DNA from 2 places in the Phycicoccus jejuensis genome. Region 1 is predicted to be linked to the other one. Evidence: predicted binding sites of a transcription regulator. Region 1 holds the regulator's gene; the other holds the start of a gene.

Evidence for each region. The regulator LexA, encoded in region 1, represses DNA repair genes until DNA is damaged. The targets are predictions, from matches to a motif close to TCGAACANNTGTTCGA.
Region 2: LG324_RS07305 (HNH endonuclease signature motif containing protein) is a predicted target of LexA. The motif match lies at 3,118-3,133, and genes of this name have one in related genera.

The regions. Positions count from the first base shown of each region.
Region 1 is NZ_CP085209.1:3,048,526-3,059,384, reverse strand. It holds gene LG324_RS14480 (RimK family alpha-L-glutamate ligase) at 1-910, opposite strand, end outside; gene LG324_RS14475 (ATP-dependent zinc protease) at 934-1,410, shown strand; gene LG324_RS14470 (succinylglutamate desuccinylase/aspartoacylase family protein) at 1,410-2,378, shown strand; gene lexA (transcriptional repressor LexA) at 2,391-3,107, opposite strand; gene LG324_RS14460 (LysM peptidoglycan-binding domain-containing protein) at 3,358-3,759, shown strand; gene LG324_RS14455 (hypothetical protein) at 4,032-4,211, shown strand; gene LG324_RS14450 (GNAT family N-acetyltransferase) at 4,429-5,010, opposite strand; gene LG324_RS14445 (ABC transporter substrate-binding protein) at 5,067-5,795, shown strand; gene LG324_RS14440 (hypothetical protein) at 5,806-5,973, opposite strand; gene LG324_RS14435 (hypothetical protein) at 6,158-6,343, shown strand; gene nrdR (transcriptional regulator NrdR) at 6,639-7,136, shown strand; gene LG324_RS14425 (vitamin B12-dependent ribonucleotide reductase) at 7,195-10,161, shown strand; gene LG324_RS14420 (hypothetical protein) at 10,832-10,859, shown strand, end outside.
Region 2 is NZ_CP085209.1:1,546,952-1,557,810, forward strand. It holds gene LG324_RS07290 (2'-5' RNA ligase family protein) at 93-629, shown strand; gene LG324_RS07295 (hypothetical protein) at 626-1,015, shown strand; gene LG324_RS07300 (VOC family protein) at 1,083-1,445, shown strand; gene LG324_RS07305 (HNH endonuclease signature motif containing protein) at 1,496-3,085, opposite strand; gene LG324_RS07310 (PucR family transcriptional regulator) at 3,335-4,651, opposite strand; gene LG324_RS07315 (DUF2877 domain-containing protein) at 4,728-5,537, shown strand; gene LG324_RS07320 (FdrA family protein) at 5,534-7,024, shown strand; gene LG324_RS07325 (DUF1116 domain-containing protein) at 7,021-8,427, shown strand; gene LG324_RS07330 (hypothetical protein) at 8,450-8,800, opposite strand; gene LG324_RS07335 (bifunctional methylenetetrahydrofolate dehydrogenase/methenyltetrahydrofolate cyclohydrolase) at 9,059-9,940, shown strand; gene LG324_RS07340 (calcium:proton antiporter) at 9,942-10,859, shown strand, end outside.

The DNA.
Region 1 (10,859 bases):
AGACGGTGAGGCGCTGGCGCACGTCGATCTCGGGGAAGGCGACCTGGTTGTCGATGTGGTCGATGATCGCGCCCGCGACGTCGAGCTTGGTCGCGGTCTCGATCCCCTCGAGGCCGGGGGAGGAGTTGACCTCCATGACCTGCGGCCCCTCGTCGCTCTCGAGCATGTCGACACCGGCGACCCGCAGGCCCATGATCTGCGCGGAGCGGACGGCGGCGCGCTCGAAGTCGGGGTCGAGCTCGACCGGCTCGACCGACCCGCCGCGGTGCACGTTGGACCGGAACTCGTCGCCCTTGGCCACCCGGCGCATCGCGGCGACGACGCGGTCGCCGACCACGAGCGCGCGGATGTCGCGGCCCTTGCTCTCCTTGACGAACCGCTGGATGAGGACGTTCTGCTTCGTCGACTGCAGCGTCTCGATGATGGCCTCGGCGGTCTTCATCTCCGGCGCGAGGATGACCCCGATGCCCTGGGTGCCCTCGAGCAGCTTGATGACGACCGGCGCACCGCCGACCCGCTCGATGGCGGGGATGACGTCGGCGCGGTCGCGGACGAAGGTCGTGGGCGGCATCCCGATGTTGTGCCGCGACAGGATCTGGGTGGCGCGCAGCTTGTCCCGCGAGTTCGCGATGCCCCACGAGGTGTTGGGCGTGTAGACGTCCATCTGCTCGAACTGCCGCACGACGGCGGTGCCGAAGTAGGTGATGGAGTTGCCGATCCGCGGCAGGATCGCGTCGTACGTCGAGAGCCGCTTGCCGCGGAACTGGAGGTCCGGCTCATCTCCGGACAGGTCGATGCCGAAGCGGAGGGTGTTGAGGACCTTGACCTGGTGGCCACGGTCCTGGGCGGCGGTGCGCAGGCGCTGCGTACTGTACGAGCGAGGCGCGCGGGAGAGGATCGCGAGCTTCATGGTTTCCCGACGGGAGAGGACGGATGACGGACAGCCATTCCTACACCCTCGCGGGCTGGCGCGAGTGGGTCGGCCTCCCGGCGGTCGGTGTGCCGTGGGTCAAGGCCAAGCTCGACACCGGCGCGCGGTCCTCGTCGATCCACGCCTTCGACCTCGAGGACCTCGAGCGCGACGGCGAGCGGTGGGCCCGCTTCCGCATCCAGCCGTGGCAGCGCTCGGAGGCCGACGCCGTCCAGTGCGAGTGCCCCGTGCTCGACGTGCGCGAGGTCCGCTCGTCCTCGGGCCACGCCGAGGAGCGGCTCGTCGTCGCGATGGACCTCGTCCTCATGGGCCGCACGGTCGCCGCCGAGATGACCCTCGCGCGCCGCGACGAGATGGGCTTCCGGATGCTCGTCGGGCGCGAGGCGCTGCGCCAGGGCTTCGCCGTCGACCCCGGCCGCTCCTACCTCGGCGGCCGTCCGCCGCTCGCGATGCGCCGGCGCAACCGGGGGAGGGCCTGATGGCCCGGCGCCCCCTTCGGCCCTCCTTCGAGATCGGCCACGTGCGCGTGCGCGCCGGGCGCACGCAGTCGGTGTCGCTGCCGATCACCCGTCTGGTCACCGGCGCCGACGTCGAGCTGCCCGTCCGGGTCGTCCACGGGCGCGAGGAGGGACCGACCGTCTGGGTCGACGCCGCCATCCACGGCGACGAGGCGGTCGGGGTCGAGGTGGTGCGTCAGGTCGTCGCCGGCCTCGACCCGAAGACGTTCTGCGGCACCTTGATCGCCGTCCCCATCGTCAACGTCCTCGGCTTCTCGGCCGGGCAGCGATACCTGCCCGACCGCCGCGACCTCAACCGCTCCTTCCCGGGGTCGCCGCGCGGCTCGCTCGCCGGGCGCATCGCGCACCTGTTCATGACCGAGGTCGTCGACAAGTGCGAGGTCGGCATCGACCTGCACACCGGCTCGGACCGGCGCACCAACCTGCCGCAGGTCCGCGCCGACCTCGAGGACCCGCGCACCCGCGCGCTCGCCGAGGCCTTCGCGGCCCCCGTCATGCTCAACGCGAAGCTGCGCGACGGCTCGCTCCGGTACGCCGCCCGCGAGCGGGGCGCGACCGTCCTGCTCTACGAGGCGGGCGAGGCGTGGCGGATGGACCGCTGGGCCGTCGACGCCGGCGTGCTCGGCGTGCGCCGCGTGCTCGCCGCGCTCGGGATGACCGAGCCGGTCGCCGAGGACCCGCCGGCGCCGTCGGCGGTCTCGTTCCGCAGCGGATGGGTCCGGGCGCGCGGCACCGGCATGCTCCACCTCGAGGTCGCGCTGGGGGAGCGCGTCGAGCGCGGGGCGCGCCTCGGTGGCCTCTTCGACTCGCTCGGCAAGCGGGTGCGGCTGGTGCACGCCGACCGCTCCGGCGTCGTCGTCGGGCGCACCGAGGCGCCGCTGGTCAACTCCGGCGACGCGGTCGTCCACATCGCCGAGGTCGAGGACTGACGCCGGCCGGCCTCAGACGCGGCGCAGGACCGCGGTGACCTTGCCGAGGATCGTCGCGTGGTCGCCGTCGATCGGCTCGAAGGCCGGGTTGTGCGGCATGAGCCAGACCTTGCCGTCGCGCCGCTTGAAGGTCTTGACCGTCGCCTCGTTGTCGAGCATCGCCGCGACGATGTCGCCGTTCTCGGCGGTCGGCTGCTGGCGCACGACGACCCAGTCGCCGTCGCAGATGGCCGCGTCGACCATCGAGTCGCCGACGACCTTGAGCAGGAAGAGGCTGCCCTCGCCGACGATCTGCTTGGGCAACGGGAAGACGTCCTCGACGACCTCCTCGGCGGTGATCGGGACGCCGGCGGCGATCCGGCCGAGGACCGGGACGTAGGAGGCCTCGGGGCGCTCGTCGCCCTCGCCGGTGACGTCGACGACCTCGTCGGCCTCGGGGCGGCGGTAGCCGGAGCCCTGACGGTCGGGGGAGACGACCTCGATGGCGCGCGGCCGGTTGGGGTCGCGGCGCAGGAAGCCCTTGCGCTCGAGCGCCGAGAGCTGGTGGGCGACCGAGCTGGGGGAGGTGAGCCCGACGGCCTCGCCGATCTCGCGCATGCTCGGCGGGTAGCCGTGCCGGTCGACGGCGTTGCGGATGACCTCGAGGATCTTGCGCTGGCGGTGGGTGAGGTCCCCGCCGTCGCCGCGGTCGGGCATCTCGTGGATGTCGGCGTTCCTCGGACGTGCCATCTCGACCCCTTCGCTGCGGCCGCCCCGTGCCGACGGGGGGCCTGACCGGTGTTTTCGCAGGTCAGACGGTCTGTCGGTGGTGACATGCAGTCTGATCTGCATGCGGACATCCTACGAGCGACGGGCCTCGAACTCAAACATGTGTTCGACGCGTGTCTTGTCCGCCTCGAACGTGCGTGCTATAACTCGTACAGACGTTCTATCGAACACCGGTTCGACGGTGGCCCCGGCCGCCGGGATGGAGGACATGATGAGCGCGATCGCCTGGGACCCCACCGACCTCGGCCACACCCGCCCCGTGCCGGCGCGCCGCCCGCGGCTCGTCGTTCTCGAGGGCGGCGCCACCGGAGGGCGTGCGGCCCGCGCCGCACAGCCGGCGCTGCGGATCACCCGCCGCGGCCGCCTCGTGCTGCTCGTGCTCGCCACCCTCGCGCTGGCGGCAGCCCTCGGCCTGCGCGGCCTCGGGGGCGCGGGCGCCGTCGAGCCGGCCCACACCGTCTCGGTGTCGCCCGGCCAGACGCTGTCCGAGATCGCGTCCCGTGAGCTGCCCTCGATGTCCATCAGCGACGGCATCGTCGCCATCCAGCTCGCCAACGGGCTGAGCACCGCGCAGATCCGCGCCGGTCAGCAGCTGGTCGTCCCTGCGGGCTGAGCCGCCGCCGGGGGCGCCCGGTCCGGCGCGCCACGATCCCCGAGTCCCTCGACCCGACTCGGACGCCGGAGGGCGTCGTCTCCCGTGCAGAGGAGACGGCGCCCTCCGTGCTGTGTCCGGCCGGTGCCGGCCGCGCACCCCTGTCAAGCGCGCCACGCTCGGCCGAACGGGGGAGGGGGCATCCCCCGACCTGTCGGACCTCCGGGTCCCATCGGCCCGCGGGCACGCTCCGACGCTGCGCGACCCCCTTGTGCACGAACAGACTTCAAGGCATGCGGACACGTCGTCGCGGCTCCTACCGCCCCACCCACCACCCGGTCGTCCAGTGCGGCGGCCAGGGCCGGTGGCTCTGGTCGTGCGGCTGCGGAGCGCGCGGGTCCGCCACCTCGGGCGGCTGGCACGGTGCCTACACGGCGGCACTCGTGCACCACAGCCAGAGCCCCGGGGAATGAGACGTGCGGCCCGGGGATACACAGAGGGTCCCCGGGTCGCACCCCCTCGTCGTCGCTGGCTCTCCACCGACGCGACGACGGAGCGGGCGGCGCTGGCTGTCGTCTGCAGGGAGGCCGCGGCCCTCACGTCGCCGGGGCACCGCAGGTCCCCCCACTCCGACCCCCGACCGGGTCCGGGTGGGGGGATCGGCCGTCCCCGGCGCTGACGGGCCGAGGGTCAGGCCAGGGTCCGCCGCATGACCAGGCGCGGCATCCCGCTCGCGGTGGCGTCGGTGACACCGACCTCCTCGAAGCCGGCCCGCTCGAACATCGCCCGGGTCCCGACGAACGCCATCGTCAGGTCCAGCCGCCGCTCGCCGGGGTCGACCGGGTGGGCCTCGACCGCCGGCGCCCCCTGCTCGGCCGCCCAGGCCACGGCGCCCTCGATGAGGTGCGCCGTCACCCCCTGGCGCCGGTGGCCGCCGCGGACGACGACGCAGACGATGCTCCACACCGGGACGTCGTCGACCGGGTGGATCCTCGTCGAGTGCACGAGCCGCGGGATGTCGCTGCGCGCTCCGATGTTGCACCACCCGACCGGGACGCTGTCGCGGTAGGTGACGACCCCCGGCGGCACCGCACGCTCGCAGAGGCGTCGGGCGGCCTGCTCGCGGCTGCCGTCGCCGAGCTCGTCGATCTCGCGCTGCCGGAGCCGGTGCGAGAGGCACCAGCAGTGCGTCGCACGCCGGTTGGGGTTGACGACGTCCGCGAAGTCCTCGAAGCGGTCGGGCGTGACGGGGTGGGTCTCCCAGGTGGTCATGCCGCAGCCAAGCACCGCGCACCGACACCGCGCCACCACCTCCGTAGGGTCGGGGCGTGCGCATCGTCAGCCTCATCCCCTCGGCCACCGAGATCCTCTTCGCCCTCGGGGCGGGGGACGACGTCGTCGGCGTGACCTTCGAGTGCGACTTCCCGCCGGAGGCGCGCACGCGCCGGGTGGTCTCCACCTCCGCGCTGCCCGAGGGCCTGGCCCCGGGCGAGATCGACGTCTCGACCGTCGACGCCGCGCTGCGCCACCTCGGCTGCCGCGCCGCGGTCCTCACCGTCGACCCGCACACGCTCGAGGAGGTCCTCGCCTCCGTCGGCGCGGTGGGGGCGGCCGTCGGCCGCGAGACGGAGGCAGCGGCCCTCGTTGCGAGCCTGCGGCAGCGCCTCGACGCCGTGCGTACTCACGTCGCGGGGCGCCGGCGGCCGCGCGTCGCGGTGCTCGAGTGGACCGACCCGCCGTTCGCGCCGGGGCACTGGATCCCCGAGATGGTGCAGCTGGCCGGCGGCGAGTGCGTCCTCGGGGCGGCGGGGGAGCGGTCGGTCGCCATCGGGTGGGAGGACCTCGCCGCATCCAGGCCGGAGGTCGTCGTCGTCGCGCCGTGCGGCTACGACCGCGAGGGGGCGCAGCGCCAGGCCGACGTGCTCGTCGCCGCCCGGGTGCTGCCCGACGGCGTCGTCGTCCACGCGGTCGACGCGGACGGGCTGTGGGCGCGGCCGGGGCCGCGGCTCGTCGACGGCGTCGAGGAGCTGGCGGGCCTCCTGCACCCGCGCGGGTGAGCTCCGGGGGTCAGTGCCGGCGCAGCCGATGGTCCTCGTCGTCGTGCGCGGCCTGGGTGCGACGCCCGAGCGCCGCGACGCCGACGAGGAGGAGGTCGAGCAGCGGCGAGGCCGGGCCGTGGCCCGGCTCGCGACGCGAGGTCGCGCCCTCGGTGTAGCGGCCCAGAGGGCCTTCCATGGTGTAACCCATCACGTGTCCTCCCAGACGCGTTGCCCCCGACTTCTCCCTGACATTCACCAGAGTCGCATCAGGATTTGGTCAAGGATTGGCAAAGTCGGCGCGCCCCGGGTGTTCGGCGGTGCAGACCTGGCCGAACGGACGATGCCCGTATCACCGCGCGCGCCGGGGTCTCCTGAGGGCCATGAGCACCTTCCGTCGGCGGACCGCCCGCCGCAGCCACCACCCGGTCGTCGGGTGCGACGCCCGTGGCCGGTGGCACTGGGAGTGCGGCTGCGGGGCCGGCGCGCGGGGGAGCGCGGGGCCGAGCGACTGGCACGGTGCCGTCATCGCGGCGCTGGTCCACCAGGGCGCTGCGCCGGGGGAGTGACCCCCAGATCTGGTGCCTCAGGCGTCACATCCGTCCCACTGGTGGTGGTGCGACACGCCGTGGACCGTCGTCGCGGAGGGGTCCGCACCCCCGCTGACCTGCGCAAACAGCCGAACGGCCGATCTTCGAGCTCCCCCTGTTGCGTCGCGGGTCACACGGATGGCACGATGAGCCACAACATCTAGTGGTTACACCGCTGTAGTTCGTCCACATCTTGTGCACACGAAATGCCAGTTCTCCACAGGTTGTTCACACGAGAGTCCACCGTTCCGTCCACAGGGGGAGGCCCGCCGTCATGCACTGTCCGTTCTGCCGGCACACCGACTCCCGGGTCATGGACTCCCGCACGACCGACGACGGCGCGGCCATCCGCCGCCGCCGCCAGTGCCCGGAGTGCGGCCGCCGGTTCACCACCGTCGAGACCGCCAGCCTGAGCGTCGTCAAGCGCTCCGGCGCCACCGAGCCGTTCAGCCGGGCGAAGGTCCTCGTCGGTGTCCGCAAGGCCTGCCAGGGCCGCCCGGTCACCGAGGACGACCTCGCCATCCTCGCCCAGAAGGTGGAGGAGTCGATCCGCAGTGCGGGCTCGGCCGAGATCGACGCGCACGAGGTCGGCCTGGCCGTCCTCGAGCCGCTGCGCGAGCTCGACGAGGTCGCCTACCTGCGCTTCGCCTCCGTCTACCAGGCCTTCGACTCCCTCGAGGACTTCGAGTCGGCCATCACCCTCCTGCGCGCCGAACGCGAGGCGACCGCGCAGGAACCGCAGGCCACCGCGCCTGTCACACCCCAGCAGTAGAACAGCACCACCAGGTCACCACCGCCCCCGGGAGAGGGGCAGAAGGAAGGGAAGAGGCATGACCGATGTCGCCGGAGCACGTGCAGGTGCCCGCAAGGCCGCCAAGGGCAAGGGGGTGAAGATCGAGCGGATCTACACCACCCCGGGCGTGCACCCCTACGACGAGGTGACCTGGGAGAAGCGCGACGTCGTCCAGCAGAACTGGAAGACCGGCGAGACGATCTTCGAGCAGCGCGGGGTCGAGTTCCCCGACTTCTGGAGCGTCAACGCCTCCACCATCGTCACGACGAAGTACTTCCGCGGCGCGGTCGGCACGCCCGAGCGCGAGACCGGGCTCAAGCAGCTCATCGACCGTGTCGTCCTCACCTACGTCAAGGCGGGCAAGGACTACGACTACTTCTCGAACGCCGACGACGCCGAGATCTTCGAGCACGAGCTGACCTACGCCCTGCTGCACCAGGTGTTCAGCTTCAACTCGCCGGTCTGGTTCAACGTCGGGACCAAGAGCCCGCAGCAGGTCAGCGCCTGCTTCATCCTCTCGGTCGACGACTCGATGGACTCCATCCTCAACTGGTACAAGGAGGAGGGCTTCATCTTCAAGGGCGGCTCGGGCGCGGGCCTCAACCTCTCGCGCATCCGCTCCTCCAAGGAGCTCCTCTCCTCCGGCGGCACCGCCTCCGGCCCGGTCTCCTTCATGCGCGGCGCCGACGCGTCCGCGGGCACCATCAAGTCCGGTGGCGCCACCCGCCGCGCGGCGAAGATGGTCGTCCTCGACGTCGACCACCCGGACATCGTCGAGTTCGTCGAGACCAAGGCGCGCGAGGAGGACAAGATCCGCGCCCTGCGCGACGCCGGCTTCGACATGGACCTCGGCGGCAAGGACATCACCTCCGTCCAGTACCAGAACGCGAACAACTCGGTCCGCGTCAACGACGCCTTCATGCGCGCCGTCCAGGACGGCACCGAGTTCGGCCTCACCTCGCGGATGGACGGCTCGGTCATCGAGACCGTCGACGCCCGCGAGCTCATGGGCAAGATCGCCAAGGCCGCCTGGGAGTGCGCCGACCCGGGCATCCAGTACGACGACACGATCAACGACTGGCACACCAACCCCGAGACCGGCCGCATCACCGCGTCCAACCCGTGCTCGGAGTACATGTCGCTCGACAACTCCTCGTGCAACCTCGCCTCGCTCAACCTCCTGAAGTTCCTCAAGGACGACGACACCTTCGACGCCGTCACCTTCCAGAAGGTCGTCGAGCTCGTCATCACGGCGATGGACATCTCGATCTGCTTCGCGGACTTCCCGACCGAGTCGATCGGCGCCACGACCCGCGACTACCGCCAGCTGGGCATCGGCTACGCCAACCTCGGTGCGCTGCTCATGGCCACGGGTCACGGGTACGACTCCGACGGTGGCCGCGCGCTCGCCGCGACGATCACCTCGCTGCTCACCGGTGCCGCCTACAAGCGCTCTGCCGAGCTCGCCGCGGTCGTCGGCCCGTACGCCGGCTACGCCCGCAACGCGGACGCCCACCAGCGCGTCATGCGCAAGCACGCCGCCGCCAACGACGCGGTCCGCACGATCTCCACGATGGACAAGGACATCCACCGGGTCGCCACGAAGGCCTGGGACGACGTCGTCAAGCTCGGTGAGAAGAACGGCTACCGCAACGCGCAGGCCTCCGTGCTCGCGCCCACCGGGACCATCGGCTTCATGATGGACTGCGACACGACCGGCATCGAGCCGGACTTCTCGCTCGTCAAGTTCAAGAAGCTCGTCGGCGGCGGCTCGATGCAGATCGTCAACCTGACGATCCCGCGGGCCCTGCGCAAGCTCGGCTACACCGAGGAGACCGTCGAGGCGATCGTCGAGTACATCGCCGACAAGGGCCACGTCATCGACGCGCCGGGCCTGAAGACCGAGCACTACGAGGTCTTCGACACGGCGATGGGTGCGCGCGCCATCTCCCCGATGGGCCACGTCCGGATGATGGCCGCCACGCAGCCGTTCCTCTCCGGCGCGATCAGCAAGACGGTCAACCTGCCGGAGACGGCGACCGTCGAGGAGATCGAGGAGGTCTACGTCCAGGGCTGGAAGATGGGCCTGAAGGCGCTGGCCGTCTACCGCGACAACTGCAAGGTCGGCCAGCCGCTGTCCGACGGTGGCTCGACCGCCAAGGACGCCGCCGCCGACAAGGCCTCGGCCGCCGTCGCCGCCGCGACCACGGAGATCGTCGAGAAGGTCGTCTACCGGCCGACGCGTGAGCGCCTGCCGAAGCGCCGCAGCTCGCAGACGACGTCGTTCGCCGTGGGCGGAGCCGAGGGCTACCTCACCGCCGGCACGTACGAAGACGGCCGCCTCGGCGAGGTGTTCCTCAAGTTCGGCAAGCAGGGCTCCACGCTCGCCGGTGTCATGGACGCCTTCTCGATCGTCACCTCGGTCGCGCTGCAGTACGGCGTGCCGCTCGAGACGTTCGTCGAGAAGTTCACAAACATGCGCTTCGAGCCGGCCGGCATGACGGACGACCCGGACGTGCGGATGGCGCAGTCGCTCATGGACTACGTGTTCCGCCGGCTGGCGCTGGACCACCTGGACTTCGACACCCGCTCGTACATGGGCATCCACACGGCGGAGGAGCGGGCTCGCCAGCTCGAGACCGGCTCCTACGCACCGGAGTCCGGCGAGTCGGACGAGGAGCTCGTCGAGGAGATCGAGTCCCTCTCGGTCGGCATCGGCGCCACGTCGAAGAAGGCCGAGGAGCCCGCCTCCTCGTCCGCGCCGGCCCCGGCCGACGCGCCTTCCTCGGACGCGGGCTCCGCGGCCACGGTGGCGTCCGGCTCGGGTGCGGCCTCGGCCCGTGAGGTCTCCGCGGAGATCCACTCCTCGGCCGACCTCCTCGCGGCGTTCGGCAACTCCAAGGCCGCCGACGCCCCAATGTGCATGACCTGCGGGACGAAGATGCGCCCCGCCGGCTCCTGCTACGTCTGCGAGGGGTGCGGCTCCACCAGCGGCTGCAGCTGACGCACCAGCCACACGACAAGGGTCCGGGCGGAAACCACTCCGCCCGGGCCCGCGTCGTGCCGCCTGAGGGTGCGTGAACCTAAGCCCTCGCCGGCGTGTTGTATCCCCGTCGTACAGCGCTGACGAGAATCAAGACGAGAAACTTGCTGAGCCAGGGGGCGTGTGTGCCACGCGGATCGAGAGAACGTCCGACAGAGCAACTAGTTCAGACGCCAGCGCACGAGATATTCAACTTCGCAGGCCCCATCTACCCGAGCCTATGCCGGAGACTGAGTAGAAGAGGTCGGTGCCTCTGAAGTTTGCGGAGTCGGATGAATGGCTCTCGATGACGTGGCGCACGACCGCCTGCCATGACTGCGGCAGAGGTGAACGCAACTGTGCGACGCGCTCGTAGATCTCGCTCAAGTCCCCTTCGCCACCAAGGTCGCGCAGTGCGCTACTGATGTCGTCCTTCCAAGGTCTCACAGCCCTCAGAGTAATGACTGAGGGCGAGAGACTTGCTGGTAGTGCGCCCAAGCAGACTTGCGCATCGAGACGACACAGCTGATGGGGTCGATTCGTACTCCAAGTAGTCGAGTTTCTTGCAGCTTCCGACAAGGAACGGTGAGAGACGGATAGGTTCGCTCATCGGGGGTGGCCTGGCCGATGGAAGAGCTCGAAATTGCTATGAATGGAGAGGCGCTTGTCTACCGAAAATC
Region 2 (10,859 bases), 1.5 Mb from region 1:
CTGCTGTCACTGCGGTCGTGGTGTCACACGCCCGGGTCGGTCGTGTGACGCGCGCGTGTCCAGCGGCGTGTCGGGCGGGCGAGGATGGCCGGGTGCACTCCGTGGAGCTCCTCCTCGACGACGCCGGCGACGCGGCCGTCGTCGCCGAGTGGGGCGCCCTCGCCGACGCGGGGCTGCCGAGCCAGGCGCAGCACCGCGGGGCGTCCAACCGCCCGCACGTCACGCTCGTGACGAGCGAGGGCTGGCCCGGGCGCGAGGCGGTGGCCGACGCGCTCGCGGACCTGCCGCTGCCCACGCGGCTGGGGGCGCCGGTCGTCTTCGGGCGGGGGCCGTTCGTGCTGGCCCGTCTGGTCGTGGTGACCGCCGGGCTGCTCGGGGTGCAGTCCGCGCTCGGGGGTCTCCTGGCCCCGGTGTCGTCGCCGCTCGTCGAGCCGGGCCGGTGGGTCCCGCACGTGACGCTCGGCCGGCGGCTGTCGGCATCCCAGGTGGGGGAGGCGCTCGCGCTGCTCGACGACGGGCCGGGCGAGGTGGTGTTCGACGCCGCACGGCACTGGGACTCCGTCGCCCGCGAGACCGAGGAGCTCACCCCGCCCCGCGGCCCGGCCGGCGCCCGTAGCGTCGACGGATGACGTCCCGCCGCTTCGACTTCGCGTTCGACCCCCGCTACCGGATCGCCGGGCTGCCGTTCGGCGTGCTGCCGGCGACGACGTGGGTCGAGGTGGGCGACGGGCGGCTGCGGGCGCGGTTCTCGTGGTGGAGCCTCGACACCTCGCTCGCCAACGTGGCGGGGGTGGAGCAGTCGGGCGGCTACGCGTTCGTCAAGACCGCCGGTCCGCCGCACCTGTCGTTCACGGACCGGGGCGTCACCTTCGCCACCAACGGCGAGCGGGGCGTCTGCGTCTCGTTCCACCGGCCGGTCCCGGCCATCGACCCGACCGGGACCATCCGGCACCCCGGTGCCACGTTCACGGTCGCCGACCCGGACGGCTTCGAGGCCGCCCTGCGCGACGCCTGATGATCTCTGTGGGTTCGGAGGCCCGCGGGATGCCCGTGCGGCATCGGCGACGGCGAGGACGGGGACCGTGGATGCGTCGCTGAGGGTCGAGATCTTCGTGGCCGACCTGGACGAGACCGTCAGGTTCTACGAACGGCTGGGCTTCGGGACGACTGGCCGGTCGGACGGGCGGCCGCGGTACGCGGCCTTCCGGATGGGGCGCGCGCGGATCGGTGCCGCCGAGGCGGCGGCCGTCGACCCGGTCCTTCGAGCGGTCCCGACCGGTGTCGAGATCGTCATCGACGTCGACGACATCCGTGAGGTCCGGGACCGGGTCGTCGGTGCCGGCCTCCCACTCGCCGAGGACCTGCAAGACAGGCCGTGGGGCCTGCGGGGCTTCCGCCTGAGCGACCCGGACGGCTACTACCTGCGGTTCACCAGCCGTCACTGAACGGCGGACGTGGCCACGCCGGAGCTGCCGACGGTCCACGGTGCGTCGTGTCAGAAGGGGGGTGGGTCGGTGACCCGGGAGGTGTCTGCTCGGCGCGATCGAGGGTGCGGGCGGAGCGCGCAGGTCAGCGGGACCGGTGGGCGGATGACGTGGACGCGGCAGGCCGGGGCGCGGTGCTCGTGCTCGAGCTGGTGCTCGACGGCCGAGTGGGGGCCGTCGGGCAGGACGAGCCGCGGCATGCCGCGGGGCGGGGGACTGGCATCGGTCCCGGTGTCGGGTAGCACGGTGAGGCCAAGGCGGTCGGGCGGATGGGTGGTCCGGACCCGGCCGGTGGGGTCGGTCCAGGTCATCGTGGCGTCGGGGTGGAGGACGGCCCGCCAGCCTGGGCGCTGCTTGGTGCGGTGGTGCCGACGGCACAGGCAGACGAGGTTCGAGGCGCTGGTGGGCCCGGTGGGGAACGGGACGACGTGGTCGAGGTCGCAGAACTGGGCGGCGACGTGGCAGCCGGGGAAGCGGCAGTGCTGGTCGCGGTCGCGGACGAAGGCTGCCAACCGGGCGCCGGGTCGGTAGGCCGCGGTGGCGAGGGTGTCCTCGGGATCGACGGGCGCTCCGGTGGTCGGGTCGCAGCGGAGGAGGGGCGTCGCGTCGGCAGCGTCGCTGCCGCTGCTGCGCCCGAGGGCCGAGGCCAGCCATCCGCGGGGGACGAGGACCGGGTCGCCGGGGCGCAGGCCGGTGACCTCGACGAGGTCGGCGTCCGAGACGGTGGCGAGCGGCGCCACCGAGTTCCGTTCGGCGACAGCAGTGGACCCGTCCGGGGTGGCGACGACGACCCGGACGTCGATCGTGGCCTGCCCGATGACGAGGTCGGTCAGGGCCTTGGCGCGGGCGCGGTCGACCCTGTCGCAGACCCCGTCGGCCACGTACTGCTGGGCGAGCCGGTCGATGGCCGCCCACGCCGCGCAGGCCTCTTCGGACGGGAAGGTGCCGTGCCAGGTGTCGACGCCCGGCTCGTCGACCCACCGTTGCAGGGAGGACTCCGAGCGGGCACGGATCGCGCGCTGCCGCAGAAGGTCCGGCGAGATGCGGGCAAGGGCGCGCCGGACCCGCCGGCGCAGCGCCGGCGCGGCCTCGCGGTCGAGGTGCTCGTCGATGGTCGTGACCACCGTCGCGGCCACGTCGGTGGGCACCTCCTCGAGCTCGTGGGCGACGACCTGGGCGCGGAAGGCGTCGAGCCGGCCGGCGGCCATCGCGTCGTGCAGCCCGCCGAGCCCGGTGTGGGTGCCGGTCCCGTCCGGACCGTCGGCCGCGCGCCGCACGGCGTCGCGGACCCGACGCTCGGCGGCGACGGACGAGAGGCACAGGACGCCGGAGACGATCGCCGGCGCGTCGAGGGCGATGTGCCCCGGCGCATGACGGCGCTCGACGAGCGTGCCGTCCTCGGCCACGTCCGTCTCCACGGCAGCCAGGGCGACGATCGCGCTGTCCTGCAACGCCGTCGCGGCGTTGACGAGGGCCTGCAGCTCGCCGACGAGGGAGGCGCAGTCGACGAGCGAACCACCGACCGGAGCCGCTGGGTCGGCCTCGGCAAGGAGCTCGCGGGCGGCGCGCACGGCCGCTGCGACCTGTGCCGGGTCGAGCATGAGCACCCCCTCGCTGTAAGGGTCCCAGTCTATCGAAATCCTGTTCGAACGGCAAGAGCAAAGTCGGCCAATCGTGCTGTCGGCCAGTCCTTTCCGTCGAACATGTGTCATCACCGTGACCGGGGGAAACTGGCGCTCGTCGACCTGCGTGGGCGACTTCTCGACTCGGTCACATGAGCTTGCTGGGCACCCGCCGAGGCTGCGCGGCCCGCTGCGGCCCATCGATGTCCCAATGGCAGCGTCTGGCTGTCAGAGGCCCTTCATGCGGTGGACGCGCAGCGCGAGGGCGAGCGTGAGGCGCAGCTGGGGGTCGGTCGTGAACGGGCCGAGCATCCGCTCGAGCTTGGCGATGCGGTAGCGCAGCGTGTTGTAGTGGAAGAACAGCCGGCGCGCGGTCTCGGCGACGTTGAGGTTGGTGTCGATGAGCACCGACAGGGTGTTGCGCAGGTCGGCGTTCTCGGGGACGTCGTCGGTCGCGAGCTCGCCGAGGCTCTCGGTGACGAAGCGCCGTAGGTCGGCCGAGTCGGGGACGAGCGCGAGCAGGCGGTAGATGCCGAGCTCGTCGAAGTGCGCGAGCCCGGAGTCGCCGTGCACCTGGCGACCGACGTGCACCGCCGTCAGCGCCTCGTCGTAGGCGCGGGGCAGGTCGGCCGGCGAGGTGACGAGCCGCGAGACACCGGTGGTGAAGGTGCGCCGCCCGCCGCCGCCGTCGCCGCGGACGACCCGCGCGAGCTCGGCGACGGGGCGCAGCACGGCCTCGGTGTCGGCGTCCTCGTCGACCGGCAGGAGCACGACGACCTCCTGGCTGAACCCCGCGACCGCCACGGAGGTGTCGCGCGAGCGCACCGCCTGGGTCCACGCCCGGACGAACCGGTCCTGGAGGCCGCGCACCTCCTCGGCGCTGCGGGTCGTCGCCGAGTCGTCCTCGTCGGTCTCGGCGGCGACGACGACGAGCGGCCGGTCGACCCGCCACCCGAGCGACGCCGCGTGCGAGGCGACGTCGGCGGGGTCGCCGGCGCGCCCGGCGAGGGCGTCGCGCAGGAACTCCGCGCGGTACTTGCCCTCGACCGCGGCGACCGCCTGCTCCTTCGTGATGGCCAGCGCCGCCACGGTCGCCGCCCGCTCGAGCATGTGGACGTCGGTGCGGGACAGGGCCGGACCGGGGGAGTACGCGCCCAGCATCCCGAGGTCGGACGAGCCCGCGACGATGCGGACGAAGGCACGGGTCGGGTCGGCGCCGCGGTCGGGGTCGCGCCAGCCGACGGGCTCGTCCTCGACGAGCAGGCGCCCGGTGCGGTCGAAACAGGCGAGGTCGGTCACGTCGTCGACGCCGGCGAGCGAGCCAGCCTGCGACAGCAGGCGGCCGTCGGTCGTCGTCACGGTCGCCGCGCCGCCGAAGAACCCGGCGACGGCCTCGGCGACCTGCGCCAGCCCCCCACCGTCGAGCACGACGTGGACGAGGACGCGGTGCACCTCGTCCTCGCGGGCGAGCAGGGCCCGCTGGTGCTCGACGAGGGCGGCGAGCTCGACCGGGTCCGCGCTCTGCTCCGGCGGGACGGCTGGCAAGGTCTGTGCGCCATCGGGCCCATCGTTGGCAACTCTGACCATCCGGGCACTCTAGCGGCGTCACTAGCGTCTCGGTATGCCCATCCCGGACCCCACCGCCGAGCCCCGCGTGCTGGCCGGTGCGGTCTCGCCGCTGACCGCCGACCTCGTCCACGGTCCGCCCCGACGCGCCGAGGTGCTCGCTGCCGGCCGCGTCGGCGTCTACCTGCGGCTCGACGGGCGCGTCCTCCCGGTGCTCGGCCCGGACGCCGTCGCCCTCCCGTCGGCCCTGCGGGTCACCGAGCCCCTCGACGTCGCCGCCCTCGCCCCGGGGGACGCGGTCGTCGTCGGCGAGGGGAGGGTGCGCCTGCCCGCGGCCACGGTCGTCGCGCGGCGCACCTGGCGTCCGGCGCGCGTGCCGACGGGGCACCTCGGCCTCGACGACGGCCGCGTGGCCGCGCTGCTGGCCGCCGCCACCGTGGAGGCTCCGGGATGGCTCGTCGCCGGCACCGCGGGCGCCGTCTCCGATGCCGAGCCGGAGGTCGCCGTCCGCGCCCTCGTCGGCCGTGGGCCGGGGCTCACCCCGAGCGGGGACGACGCCCTCGCCGGCGCACTGCTCCTGCACCGCGCCGCGGGCGTCCCCTCCGACGCGCTCGCCGCCGCCGTCCGTGGGCGGCTCACCGCGACCACGGCGGTGTCGGCCGCGCTCCTCGAGGGCGCCGCCGACGGCTGGGCCACGCCGGACGTCGTCGCGCTCGTCTGCGCCGTCGCCCGCGCCGACGCCGCCGGCGTCACCACCCATCTGCCCGCCGTCCTCGCGGTGGGGCACACCTCCGGCCGCGACCTCGTCACCGGGCTCGCCGCCACCCTCGCCGTCCTGGCACCCACCGGAAGGATCGCCGCATGACCGTCCACGTCGAGCTCCGTCGAGGGGCCTACCACGACTCGGTGAGCCTCATGCAGGTCTCCCGCAGCGTCGCCGGCGCCCCGGGGGTGCAGGCGGCCCAGGTCGCGATGGCCACCGAGCTCAACGTCGACGTCCTGCGCCAGATGGGCTTCGAGGTGCCGACCGACGCCGGGCCCAACGACATGGTCGTCGCCGTCCGCGCGGACGACGAGGCCGGCGTCGAGAGCGGCCTCGCCGCCGTCGAGGACGCCCTGCGCGCCCTCTCCGCCAGCTCGTCCGACACCGGTGCGGCCGACGAGGTCCCGCCGGCCACGCTCGGCTCGGCCATTCGCCGGGCCGGCGCCGGCCTCGCCGTGGTCTCGGTCCCCGGCGCGCACGCCGTCACCGAGACCTACGACGCCATCGCCGCCGGGGCCTCGGTGATGCTGTTCTCCGACAACGTCTCGGTCGAGGACGAGGTCGCCCTCAAGGACGCCGCGGCCGCCGCCGACGTCCTCGTCATGGGGCCGGACTGCGGCACCGCGCTCGTCGGCGGGGTCGCGCTGGGGTTCGCCAACGTCGTGCGCCAGGGCCCGGTCGGCCTCGTCGCCGCGTCGGGCACCGGTGCGCAGCAGGCGATGTGCCTCCTGGAGGCCGCGGAGGTGGGCGTCAGCCACTGCCTCGGCGTCGGCGGTCGCGACCTCAAGGCCGCCGTCGGCGGTCGCTCCACGCGGCAGGCGCTGCGGGCGCTCGCCGACGACGCGTCGACCGAGTGGGTCCTCGTCGTCTCCAAGCCCCCGGACGACGCCGTGCTCGAGACCGTGCGGGCGGAGGCGGCCGACCTCGGCCTGCGCGTCCACTGGGCGACCCTCGGCGCCGGCCGCCCCGACCTCACCGCCGCCGTCGAGCAGGCGCTCGCCGCGGAGGGCGTCACCGTCCCGACCTGGCCCGCGACGACCGCCACCCCCGAGGACGCCGGCCTCACCGTCGGTGCGGCCCTGCGCGGCCTCTTCTGCGGCGGGACCCTGGCCGAGGAGTCGCTGCTGGTCGCCACCGAGACCCTCGGTCCGATCGCGTCCAACCTCGGTCACGAGCCGGCGCTGGGCGCCGACCTCACGGGCACCGGGCACGTCGTCGTCGACTTCGGCGCCGACGAGCTGACCCGCGGCCGCGCCCACCCGATGATCGACCCGACCCTGCGGATGGAGCGGATCGCCGCCGAGGCCGCCGACCCGACCTGCGGCGTCCTCCTGCTCGACCTCGTCCTCGGCCACGGCGCGCACCCCGACCCCGCCGGCGAGCTCGCCGACGCCGTCCGCGCCGCCCGCGACACCGCGCACGCCGACGGCCGAGCGCTGCCGGTCGTCCTCTCCCTCACCGGGACCGACGCCGACCCCCAGGGTCGCAGCCGCTGCGCCGAGGCGCTCGCCGCGGCCGGCGCGTCCGTCTTCCTGTCCAACGCGGCGGCCACCCGGCACGCCGTCTCCCTGCTCGGAGGTGCCCGATGACCGCCCCGCTCCGCGGCCTGCTCGCTGCCGACCCCGTCGTCGCGACCTCCGGCGTCGCGCTCTTCGCCGACGCGCTGCGCGACCAGGCCGTCCCGGTCACCGACGCCGGCTGGCACCCGCCGATGCCCGGCACCGAGGACGCCCTCGCCCGGGTCATGGCCGACCCGCGCCGCGAGGACGCCAACGCCACCGCCGTGGCTCGGATGACCGCGGCCGAGGCCACCCTCGTCGACGTCGCGCCCGCCTCGGAGGCCCTCGGCCTCGAGCGCGGTACCTTCCTCCACGCCGGCCCGCCCATCACGTGGGAGCGCGCGTCCGGGCCGCTGCGCGGCGCCCTCATCGGCGCGGTGCTCCTCGAGGGCCTCGCCGAGACCGCCGAGGACGCCGAGCAGCGCCTCGCGGCAGGCGAGTTCGAGCTCGAGCCCTGCCACCACCGCGGCGCGGTCGGGCCGATGGCCGGCGTCGTCAGCCCGTCGATGTGGACCTACGTCCTGCGCGACGAGGTGCACGACAACACCTCGTGGTGCTCGCTCAACGAGGGCCTCGGCAAGGTGCTGCGCTACGGCGCGTACGGCCCCGAGGTCGTCGAGCGCCTGCGCTGGATGGGCGACGTCCTCGGCCCGATCCTGCGCCAGGCCGTCCGCAGCACCGGCCCCATCGACATCCGGGCCATCGTCGCGCAGATGCTCCAGATGGGCGACGAGGGTCACAACCGCAACCGCGCCGGCTCGCTCATGCTCCTGCGCGAGCTGCTGCCCGGGATGATCACCGCCGACGCGTCGTCGGCCGACGTCGCCGAGGCCGTGCGCTTCTCGGGGGCGAACGAGCACTTCTTCCTCAACCTCGGCATGCCCGCCTGCAAGCTGGCGACCCTCGCAGCCGAGGGCATTCCCGGGTCGAGCGTCGTCACGACCATGGCGCGCAACGGCACCGACTTCGGCATCCGCGTCTCGGGCACCGGCGACCGCTGGTTCACCGGCCCGGCGAACACGCCGCAGGGGCTCTTCCTCGGCGACTACGGACCCGAGGACGCCAACCCCGACATCGGCGACTCGGCGATCACCGAGACCGGCGGCATCGGCGGCTTCGCGATGGCCGCCGCGCCGGCCATCGTCCGGTTCGTCGGCGGCGACGTGCCGTTCGCCCTCGCCGCGACCCGCCGGATGTACGAGGTGACCGTCGGCGAGCACCCGGTCTACCAGGTGCCGGTGCTCGGCTTCCGCGGGACGCCGGTCGGCATCGACGTCACCAAGGTCGTCCGCACCGGCGAGCTGCCCCAGATCAACACGGGGATGGCCGGCCGCGTCGCGGGCACCGGACAGGTCGGCGCCGGTCTCGTCACCCCGCCCGAGCAGTGCTTCACGCAGGCCGTCGAGGCGCTCGCGGAGGCCGTCCTCCGCTGACCGGCCGCGCTGCCGGCCGCGGTCAGCCGCTCGTCGCGTCGAGGAGCTGGAGCAGGTCGTGCGCGGCCAGCTCCACCTCCTTGTGGCGCCACTCGGACGCACGGTAGACGCACGCGATGAGCGCGCTGCGGTGCACGCGGCGGAAGTCCCCGGCGACGAAGGCGTAGCGCGCCTTCGTGCCGTCGGTGGCGCCCTCGGTCAGCCCGAGGTGCCACGCGGCGTACTCCGGCCAGGAGTGGCGCTCGAGGAAGGCGTTCTGCGCGGCGGCGTCCGGCTGGACCGCACCCCAGTCGCTGTCGAGCACGTACTGGTGGGCCGTGATGCGCGCCCGCACGTGCTCCACCGCCTCGTCGTTGACCCGGTAGACCGCCACCCCGACCACGCTAGCCGCGCGGCGGGACGAGTGGCGTCCGGTCGCCGACGGAGGTCGTCGGCGACCGGACCCATCCGGACCCATCCGGACCCCCGGACCGTTCCGAACGACTCGTCGTGACCGGCTCCTGGCAGAGGAGGACCGGCCACGGGTGCCGGTGGGGCGGCGTAGCAGAGGGGCCGCCCCACCGGTGCTCCCGTGCCCGGCGTGGACCGGACGGCGTCCCCACCCCCGTCGCGTCGATGGGAGGATGGGCGGGTGAGCGCCACGACACTCGACGGCAAGGCCATCCTCGCGACGATCAAGGACGAGCTGCGCGCCCGCGTGGCCGCGCTCGCGGAACGCGGGGTCGTGCCCGGGCTGGGCACCGTCCTCGTCGGGGAGGACCCCGGCAGCCAGTGGTACGTCGGCGCCAAGCACCGGGACTGCGCCGAGATCGGGATCCACTCGATCCGCCGCGACCTGCCGGCGACCTCCTCACTCGACGACGTGCTCGCGGTCGTCCGCGAGCTCAACGCCGACCCGGCGTGCACCGGGTTCATCGTCCAGCAGCCGACCGGCCTGGACGAGAACGCGATCCTGTCGGCGGTCGACCCGGCCAAGGACGTCGACGGGCTGCACCCGACGAACCTCGGGTGGCTCGTGCTCGGCGAGCCGGCGCCGCTGCCCTGCACGCCGGTCGGCTGCATCGAGCTCCTCCGCCGCTACGACGTGCCGATCGCCGGCGCGAAGGTCGTCGTCGTGGGTCGCGGCCTGACCGTCGGCCGCCCGCTCGGGCTCATCCTCACGCGGCGTTCCGAGAACGCCACCGTCACCCTGTGCCACACCGGCACCCGCGACCTCGCGGCCGAGGTGCGCCAGGCCGACATCGTCATCGCCGCGGCCGGCGTGCCCGGCATCGTCACGGCCGAGATGGTCAAGCCCGGTGCGGCCGTGCTCGACGTCGGCGTCTCGCGGATCGTCGACGAGGAGACCGGCAAGGGCCGGGTCGCCGGCGACGTCGCCGACGACGTGTGGGACGTCGCGGGCTTCGTCAGCCCGAACCCCGGCGGGGTCGGGCCGATGACCCGCGCGATGCTCCTCTCCAACGTCGTCGAGGCCGCCGAGCGCGCCGCCGGGCTGCACCCAGGGGGTGGCTGAGGTGGCCGCCGCCGGAACGCACCCGATGGCCGCGAGGACGTGGACGGCCGCCCCCGTCGTCGCGCTCGTCGCCCTGGCCCTGACCTGGGGCCGCGACATCGGCACGCTCGTCGTCGTCCTCGTCGCGATCCTCCTCGCCCTCGCCGTGCTCGCCGCCGTCCACCACGCGGAGGTCGTCGCGCACCGGGTCGGGGAGCCGTTCGGCTCGCTCGTCCTCGCGGTCGCGGTGACCGTCATCGAGGTCTCGCTCATCGTCACGCTCATGCTCAGCGGCGGCGACGAGGCCGCGACGCTCGCGCGCGACACGGTCTTCGCGGCGGTGATGATCACCGTCAACGGCATCATGGGCCTCTCGCTGCTGCTCGGGGCGCGCCGCTTCGGCTTCGCGCGCTTCAACGCCGAGGGCACCGGCGGCGCGCTGGCGACGGTCGCGGCCCTCGCGGCCACCTGCCTCGTGCTGCCGACCTTCACGACCGGCCAGCCCGGCCCGGAGTTCACCGGCCCGCAGCTGGTCTTCGCCGCCGTCGCCTCGCTCAGCCTCTACGCGGCGTTCGTCGTCACCCAGACCGTCCGCCACCGCGACTTCTTCCTTCCCGTCACCAAGCAGGGCAAGCCGGTCACGGAGGAGGACTCGGAGGACCACGCCGACCCGCCGACGAACCGCGAGGCGAGCGTCTCGCTGGTCCTGCTGCTGCTCTCGCTCGTCGGGGTCGTCGGCCTCGCGAAGATCGAGTCGCCGGCCATCGAGTCGGCGGTCCTCGCCGCCGGGCTGCCGGTGTCGTTCGTCGGTGTCGTCATCGCGCTGCTCGTGCTCCTGCCGGAGACGATCGCGGCGGCCAACGCGGCGCGGCGCGAGCGCATCCAGGTCTCGCTCAACCTCGCGATGGGGTCGGCGATGGCGTCCATCGGCCTGACCATC